Linked DNA regions of Parasedimentitalea psychrophila. The protein of the gene in region 2 binds, or shares a complex with, the protein of the main gene of each other region. Links are inferred from orthologs where the notes say so. Each region holds a gene or a part of one and is shown on either strand. Other genes may lie near its edges. The genes, in order: QPJ95_RS08355 and xseA.

Evidence for each region.
Region 1: the proteins of xseA (region 2) and QPJ95_RS08355 are in contact, whole or in part, in a cryo-EM structure (PDB 8TXR), measured with the Escherichia coli proteins. The link is inferred for Parasedimentitalea psychrophila from one-to-one orthologs.

What each region holds. Positions count from the first base shown.
Region 1 is NZ_CP127247.1:1,735,825-1,739,140, forward strand. Bases 273-3,271 are described here. They hold QPJ95_RS08355 (exodeoxyribonuclease VII small subunit), read right to left. Parts: upstream 1,894-3,271; coding sequence 1,651-1,893; downstream 273-1,650. Other genes in these bases: dxs (1-deoxy-D-xylulose-5-phosphate synthase), read right to left, coding at 273-739; QPJ95_RS08350 (polyprenyl synthetase family protein), read right to left, coding at 762-1,601; QPJ95_RS08360 (histone deacetylase family protein), read right to left, coding at 1,890-2,816; QPJ95_RS08365 (response regulator), read right to left, coding at 2,950-3,271. In the rest of the region: more of dxs, read right to left, coding at 1-272; more of QPJ95_RS08365, read right to left, coding at 3,272-3,316. UniProt on the Escherichia coli protein: Bidirectionally degrades single-stranded DNA into large acid-insoluble oligonucleotides, which are then degraded further into small acid-soluble oligonucleotides.
Region 2 is NZ_CP127247.1:2,662,619-2,665,899, reverse strand. Bases 95-3,058 are described here. They hold xseA (exodeoxyribonuclease VII large subunit), read right to left. Parts: upstream 2,312-3,058; coding sequence 878-2,311; downstream 95-877. Other genes in these bases: QPJ95_RS12980 (glycine-rich domain-containing protein), read right to left, coding at 2,390-3,001; QPJ95_RS12990 (hypothetical protein), read left to right, coding at 435-824; QPJ95_RS12995 (lysoplasmalogenase), read right to left, coding at 95-289. Outside these bases: more of QPJ95_RS12995, read right to left, coding at 1-94; purD (phosphoribosylamine--glycine ligase), read left to right, coding at 3,076-3,281. UniProt on the Escherichia coli protein: Bidirectionally degrades single-stranded DNA into large acid-insoluble oligonucleotides, which are then degraded further into small acid-soluble oligonucleotides.

The DNA.
Region 1 (3,316 bases), 930 kb from region 2 along the record:
CCACCGCTATGCCTTTCAGCAGGTCCTTGGCGCGCTTGGCGCCCTGGCGGAACGGTTCCGGCAGCAGCGACACTGCGCCTTTGGCAGCGGCCTTCAGCTCTTGAAACGGTTCTTCGGCATAGAGCCGCGACAGATAAGACGACAGGGCGCCCACCGGTGGTGCAATGCTCATCTCATTGTCGTTGAGGATGACAAACAGCCGCTTGTCCAGATGGCCGGCGTTGTTCATCGCCTCAAACGCCATGCCTGCCGACATCGCCCCATCGCCAATCACCGCAATCGCGTCGCCCTGACCTTCGGGCAGCACGCCGCCCAGATCCCGCGCCACCGAGAACCCCAATGCGGCGCTGATCGAGGTCGAGCTATGGGCGGCGCCAAAGGGATCATAGGGTGATTCCGAGCGTTTGGTGAAACCCGACAAGCCGCCCTTGGTGCGCAGGGTGCGGATGCGGTCGCGGCGTTCGGTGAGGATCTTGTGCGGATAACACTGGTGCGACACGTCCCAGATCAGCTTGTCCCGTGGGGTGTCAAACACAGCGTGCAGCGCCACTGTCAGCTCGACCACGCCCAGACCGGCGCCCAGATGGCCGCCGGTGACAGAGACCGCCGAAATGGTCTCCGAGCGCAATTCGCTGGCCAGCTGGGTCAGCTGGCTATCGCTCAGCGTTTTCAGGTCCGCCGGGCGGTTGATCTGATCCAGCAACGGGGTGTTTGGTCTATCTGTGGTCTGGTCGGGCATGCGGCGCCTCCCTTGGCGGCAATTAGCTGTCGCGCGAAATAACGAACCGGGCCGCTTCGCGCAAGGTGTCGCCCTGATCCCCGTAAACATCCAGCGCGGCGCAGGCCTGATCGCAGAGTTCAACGGCGCGGGCCTTGGCGGCCTCTAGCCCTAACAGAGAGACAAACGTGGCCTTACCGGCCGCGGCATCTTTGCGCACCCGTTTGCCCACCGTTTCGGCGTCGCCCTCAACATCCAAAATGTCATCGGCGATCTGAAAGGCAAGGCCGAGGGCATCGGCATAATGCCGCAACGGCGTGGTGTCGGCACCGGCAATTACCGCCCCGGCCATGGCAGACCACGAGATCAGGCAGCCGGTCTTGCGGCTCTGTAGCTGGATGATCTGCGCCAGAGTCAGCGGTTCGGGGCTGGATTCGGCGGCGATATCCAGCATCTGCCCTGAAACCATGCCCTCTTTGCCGGCGGCCTGTGCCAGCGCCCGGATCAAGTCCAGCGCATGCGGCCCAAATTTTGCATCCGCCAGCAGCTCAAACGCCAGCGACTGCAGGGCGTCGCCAGCCAGAACGGCTAGGCCTTCGTCCCATTGGCGGTGCAGGGTTGGCATGCCACGGCGCAGGTCGTCATTATCCATGCAGGGCAGGTCGTCATGCACCAGCGAATAGGCGTGCAGGCATTCGATGGCCAGTGCGGCGTCCAGCGCCACCTGTTCATCGACCCCGTGCAGCCGGGCGCTCTCCAGAACCAGAAACCCACGCAGCATCTTGCCGCCGGTCAGGGCATAGCGCATCGCATCCGACAATGTGTCTTCGCCCGCCAGAACCCAGTCCACACGGTTAGAGATCAGATCCTGAGTTCGGGCCATTGCCGCGGCAAAGGGCCGGGGTTTGACGGCAGTTGTGGTGGCCAATGTCTTAACCCGCGTCCAGCGGCGTGGTGCCGGTTGCGGTGCCGCCTGCGTCCAGGGTGATCGCCGCGACCTTTTCCTCGGCCCGCTTCAGCTCGTCCTCGCAGCGTTTCTTCAACAGCGCGCCCCGTTCGTACAATGCAATCGAGGCATCCAGTGCCACGTCACCGCGTTCCAGTTTGCTCACCACGGTTTCCAGCTCTTTCATCGCCAGCTCAAAGCTCATGTCTTCAACGGGTGTCTGGGTCATGCCGATGCCTTTATCAATTCGTCTACGTGTGCCTTGCAGGCACTGCTCAGCGCGTTCAGATCATACCCGCCTTCCAAAGTCGAGACGATACGGCCGCCGCATAAATCCTGCGCAAGGGCACAGAGTTCGGCGGTCAGCCAGGCGAAATCCTGGGTCGTCCAGTTCAGGTTGGCCAGAGGGTCGTCGCGGTGGGCGTCAAAGCCAGCCGAAAGGATGATCAACTCGGGTTTAAAGGCGCGCAGCCGCGGGAAGGCCTGGGTCTGATAGGCCGCCCGCATTTCAACTCCGCCACTTTCAGGTGGCAGCGGCATATTGAGGATGTTGCCAAAGGCGCCATCCTCGTCCGCGCGGCCAGATCCGGGCCACAGCGGCATTTGCTGCGAGGTGATCAGCAGCGCGCGTTTTTCATCCCACAGAAGATCCTGAGTGCCATTGCCGTGGTGAACATCAAAATCAACCACCGCCACCCGGCTTAGCCCGTGGTGATCCAGCGCATGTTTTGCCGCCAGCGCTGCGTTGCCAAACAGGCAAAACCCCATGGCGGTGTCCCTTTCGGCGTGATGCCCCGGCGGGCGGATGGCGGCAAAGACGTTCTGCGCCTCGCCGCTCAGCACCATATCGACGCCGCGCAGCACGGCGCCGGCGCCCCTGAATGCGGCGTCCAGCGAACCGGGCGACAGAAACGTGTCTCCGTCCAGCTGGCCAAAGCCCTCATTTGGTCGGGCCTTGCGGAGCTCCGCCACATAAGATGCCGGATGGATGCGCAGGATGTCATCCTCGGCTGCCATCGGCGCCCCGACCCGCAACAGATCCAGCGGTTCCAATGCGTGCAGGACGTGTTCCAGCCGGGCCACCCGCTCGGGGTGGCCTTCGGGGGTTACATGGGTCAGGCAATCGGCATGGGTGATCAGGGCTGTGGTCATGGGCACTCACTCAATGGATGTTTGGCATGACCTTAGGACGCCAGCCGCACAGGCCGCAAGGCGGCGTTCGCCGAGGCGCCCCATCGGTTTCCCGATGTCCGGGGCATCGCCCGAGAGACCGGTTTTGCAAAACTTAGTCAGGGGCCAGCATATACCCCGCACCGCGCACCGTTTGCAGATATTGCGGCTGTTTTGGGTTCGGCTCGATCTTGCGGCGCAGGCGGGTGATCTGCACATCCACCGCACGTTCCTGCGCCTGCCCCCGATCGCGGCCCAGATCTTCGACCAGCTTAGAGCGGCTGACCGGTTCGCCGGGGCAGGCCGAGAATATCTTCATCAGCTGGCTTTCAGTGCCGGTCAAACGGATCAACTCATCGCCTCGCCACATCTCTCCCCGGTCCATATCATAGCGGATTGGCCCCAGATGCAGAACTTTGGGCGCCGCTTCGCGGGCCGGAGTTTCCGGCATCCGCCGCAGGATGGCGTTGATTCTGAGCAAT
Region 2 (3,281 bases):
GGCCCAGAAACAGAGCGATATAGCCCAGATGCCCCAGCGCGAAGGCGCCGATGCCAGCCATGAAATAGCCCTCTCCGTCGCGCGACAGGCAGAAATCTCCGACCGCGCAGGCCAGTAGCGCCAGGATCAGCAGCGGCGGCGCTGCGCTTTGGCTTGCGGCCAGTGCCAGCAGCGCCACCGCCGCGGTTTTGGTTGCGCTGCGCAGAGCCGACTGGGCTAGGCGAACCTGCCAAAGAAAGGCCACCGCACAGAGCAATGCGGCTGCCAATAAGATGTTTTCCAATGCCACCGGGCGTCTCCTTGCGGTTTTGCGTCGTAGCCTGCCCTGTCAACCGGCGCGGGTCAAAGGTGACGCTACACCCCCCTGCAACCTTGCCATGCCCATAGCCCGATGCCGGTTAATCTGGCACAGTTGCCCCATGCGTGCCTGTTTGATGATTCCCCTGGTCCTGTTGCCTCTGTTGCCCGCCGCGCTGAGCGCCGGTGAAGCGATGACAGGCGAAGCGTTTGACCGCTACACTCTGGGGCGCACCCTGTATTATGGCATTGATGGCAGCACCTATGGGGTTGAGCGGTATTTGCCAGGCCGCCGGGTGTTGTGGTCTTTTCTGGACGGGCGCTGCGAGGAAGGGCACTGGTACGAAGACGCCGGCCAGATCTGCTTTATCTACCAGCATCGCAGTGATCCCCAATGCTGGCGCTTTTCACTGGAACAACAGGGATTGGTGGCCAGGTTCGAGAGCAACCCGGAGGCCACCGAACTGTATGAGGTCGAGGATCTGGATGAAGAGATGCTGTGCTATGGCCCAGACGTCGGTGTCTGAGGCAACCTCCGGGATTTGAGTATTTTCGGCAAAAAGAAACCGGACGGCGGTGCTTAATCCGCGCCCCCCCCAAACTGGACTTTGCCGTCGGAAAATTCGATTTCCAGCGCCACTGCCGCCTGCGCATCGAGTGTATTGGTAATCAATTGCCCTTCGCTGCGCACCACCGCATAGCCGCGCTGGAGCGTCGCCCGGTAGCTGAGGATTTCCAACTGGCGGCTGCTGCTGTCAAGGTTTTGTCGCAAGCGATCCCACCGAATACCCTGCGCCTGTCTGAGCCGTTGGCTGAGAGACTTGAGCTTGTCCATTTGCGATGACACTTCGCGTTTCAAAGGCAAAAGAGACAGTTTGGCAGCGGTTTTTTCCATTTCGCTGCGACGGCGAGCAACGTGATTTTCCAGTGTTTTTGGCCGCAGGCCGGCCGATGTTTGGCTCAGCAGAACCCGGCGGTTCTGCACCCCCCGGATCAGCGCGTTGGGCAATTTATCGGACAGGATATCCAGCTTTTGGCGCGGCTCGTCCAGCAGCCGTTCGGGTTTGGGCAGGGCCCGCGACAGATCCTTGAGCCGTTGTTTGCGTTGCTGCACCGATTGACCGGTGGCATGAGTCATCCGCGCCCCCTGTTCGCCGGTCCAGGCCAGCAGCTCCAGCCGCACCGGCACTGCCAGTTCCGCCGCTGCGGTGGGGGTTGGGGCGCGTTGATCGGAGACAAAGTCGATCAGGGTGGTGTCGGTTTCGTGGCCGACGGCTGAAATCAGCGGAATTTGTGAGGCCGCCACCGCACGGGCGACAATTTCCTCGTTGAAGCCCCAGAGATCCTCGACCGAGCCGCCGCCACGGGCGACGATGATCAGATCCGGGCGCGGCAGCGCACCGCCGGGGGTGAATGCGTTGAAGCCATTGATGGCGTTGGCGACCTCAGCCGCACAGTTTTTGCCCTGCACCGCCACCGGCCAGACCAGCACCTTGCGCGGGAACCGATCGCGCAACCGGTGCAGGATGTCGCGGATCACCGCCCCCGAGGGCGAGGTCACCACGCCGATGAAGCGTGGCAGATAGGGCAGTGGCTGTTTGCGCTCGGCGGCAAACAGGCCCTCAGATTCGAGCTGCTTCTTGCGTTTCTCCAGCAGCGCCATCAGCGCGCCCTGCCCCGCCACCGAGACTTCTTCGACGTTCATGTTGTATTTCGACTGGGCGCCAAAGGCGGTGAGCCGTCCGGTGACAATGACCTCCAGGCCTTCCTCGGGCACCACGGCCAGTTTTGACACCTGACCTTTCCAGGTGGTGCAGGCCAGCACCGAGCGGTCATCTTTGACGTCATAATACAGATGGCCCGAGCGTGCCGTGAACACCCGGCCCACCTCGCCGCGCACCCGGATGCGGCCAAAGGTGCCCTCGAGCGTGCGCTTTACCTCGCCGGACAGTTCCGAGACGGTGAATTCGGGGGTGTTCTGACCCGGGGTTGGGTCATCAAACAGATCTGACACTGGGCTGTTTTCCTGGGGTTAGGCTTGGTCTGTCGCGCAGCATAGAGGCAGGCCGGGGCAAGGCCAATCCCGGAAAATTCAGTCGCCGCCGCAACTGGAACAGCTATGGCAAGTCCCCCCGCTACACTCCGCTCCTTTGGACAGCCCTTGTGAAGGCAGTATGGCCAATACAAACATGGCCCCAAGTACCAAGGCTAGAAAAAAGAAAATCGGGTCACGGGTCGCCCAAGATATCATCAGGGAAACAACCGCACCCGCGAACCAGACCAGTCCCGAAACATCCTGCCGCTTTCTCGGCCATATGTTACGTGGGGTTGGTTCGCCAAATTCCAGCTCATACAAATCCAGGGTCTTGGAATATCCATTGTTGCTCTGAACCGCTCCGCTCTCGGGCGTGTGATGCAGCTTTTGCCCCAACACCCCGTCACAGAACCGCTGCCAATAATCCCGCGTCAACGTCAAATGCACGTGCCATATGGCATCCACTTCTGAGGACGGCACAACGGACACGTCACTGACCTGCGACAAATAGGCAAATCGCCGGTACTCCAGAATGGCCTGCTCGATCTTACTGGCAGAAAATTTCGTTTCTTTCCGGACCAAATCCCTGAACGACAGCCCGCCCGCAAAATTCGGGAACTCATATGCCTCAATCTTTGCCCATAATTCGGGCCTGCTCAAATGCGTCATAAAATAATGCCACTCTTGCCTGTTTCGCCGTCAGCCTCTAGACCGCGCGCAAAGCTTAGCATTGGGAGAGCACGATGAATATCCTTATCCTCGGCGGCGGTGGGCGCGAACATGCGCTGGCCTGGGCAGTGATGCAGAACCCCAAATGTGACAAGCTGATCGTCGCGCCGGGCAATGCCGGTATCGCGCAGATCGCCAGCTGCGCCGATCTGGACATCAACAATGGTGGCGCGGTGGTCAGTTTTGCCGAAGAAAACGCCATCGACTTTGTCATTGTCGG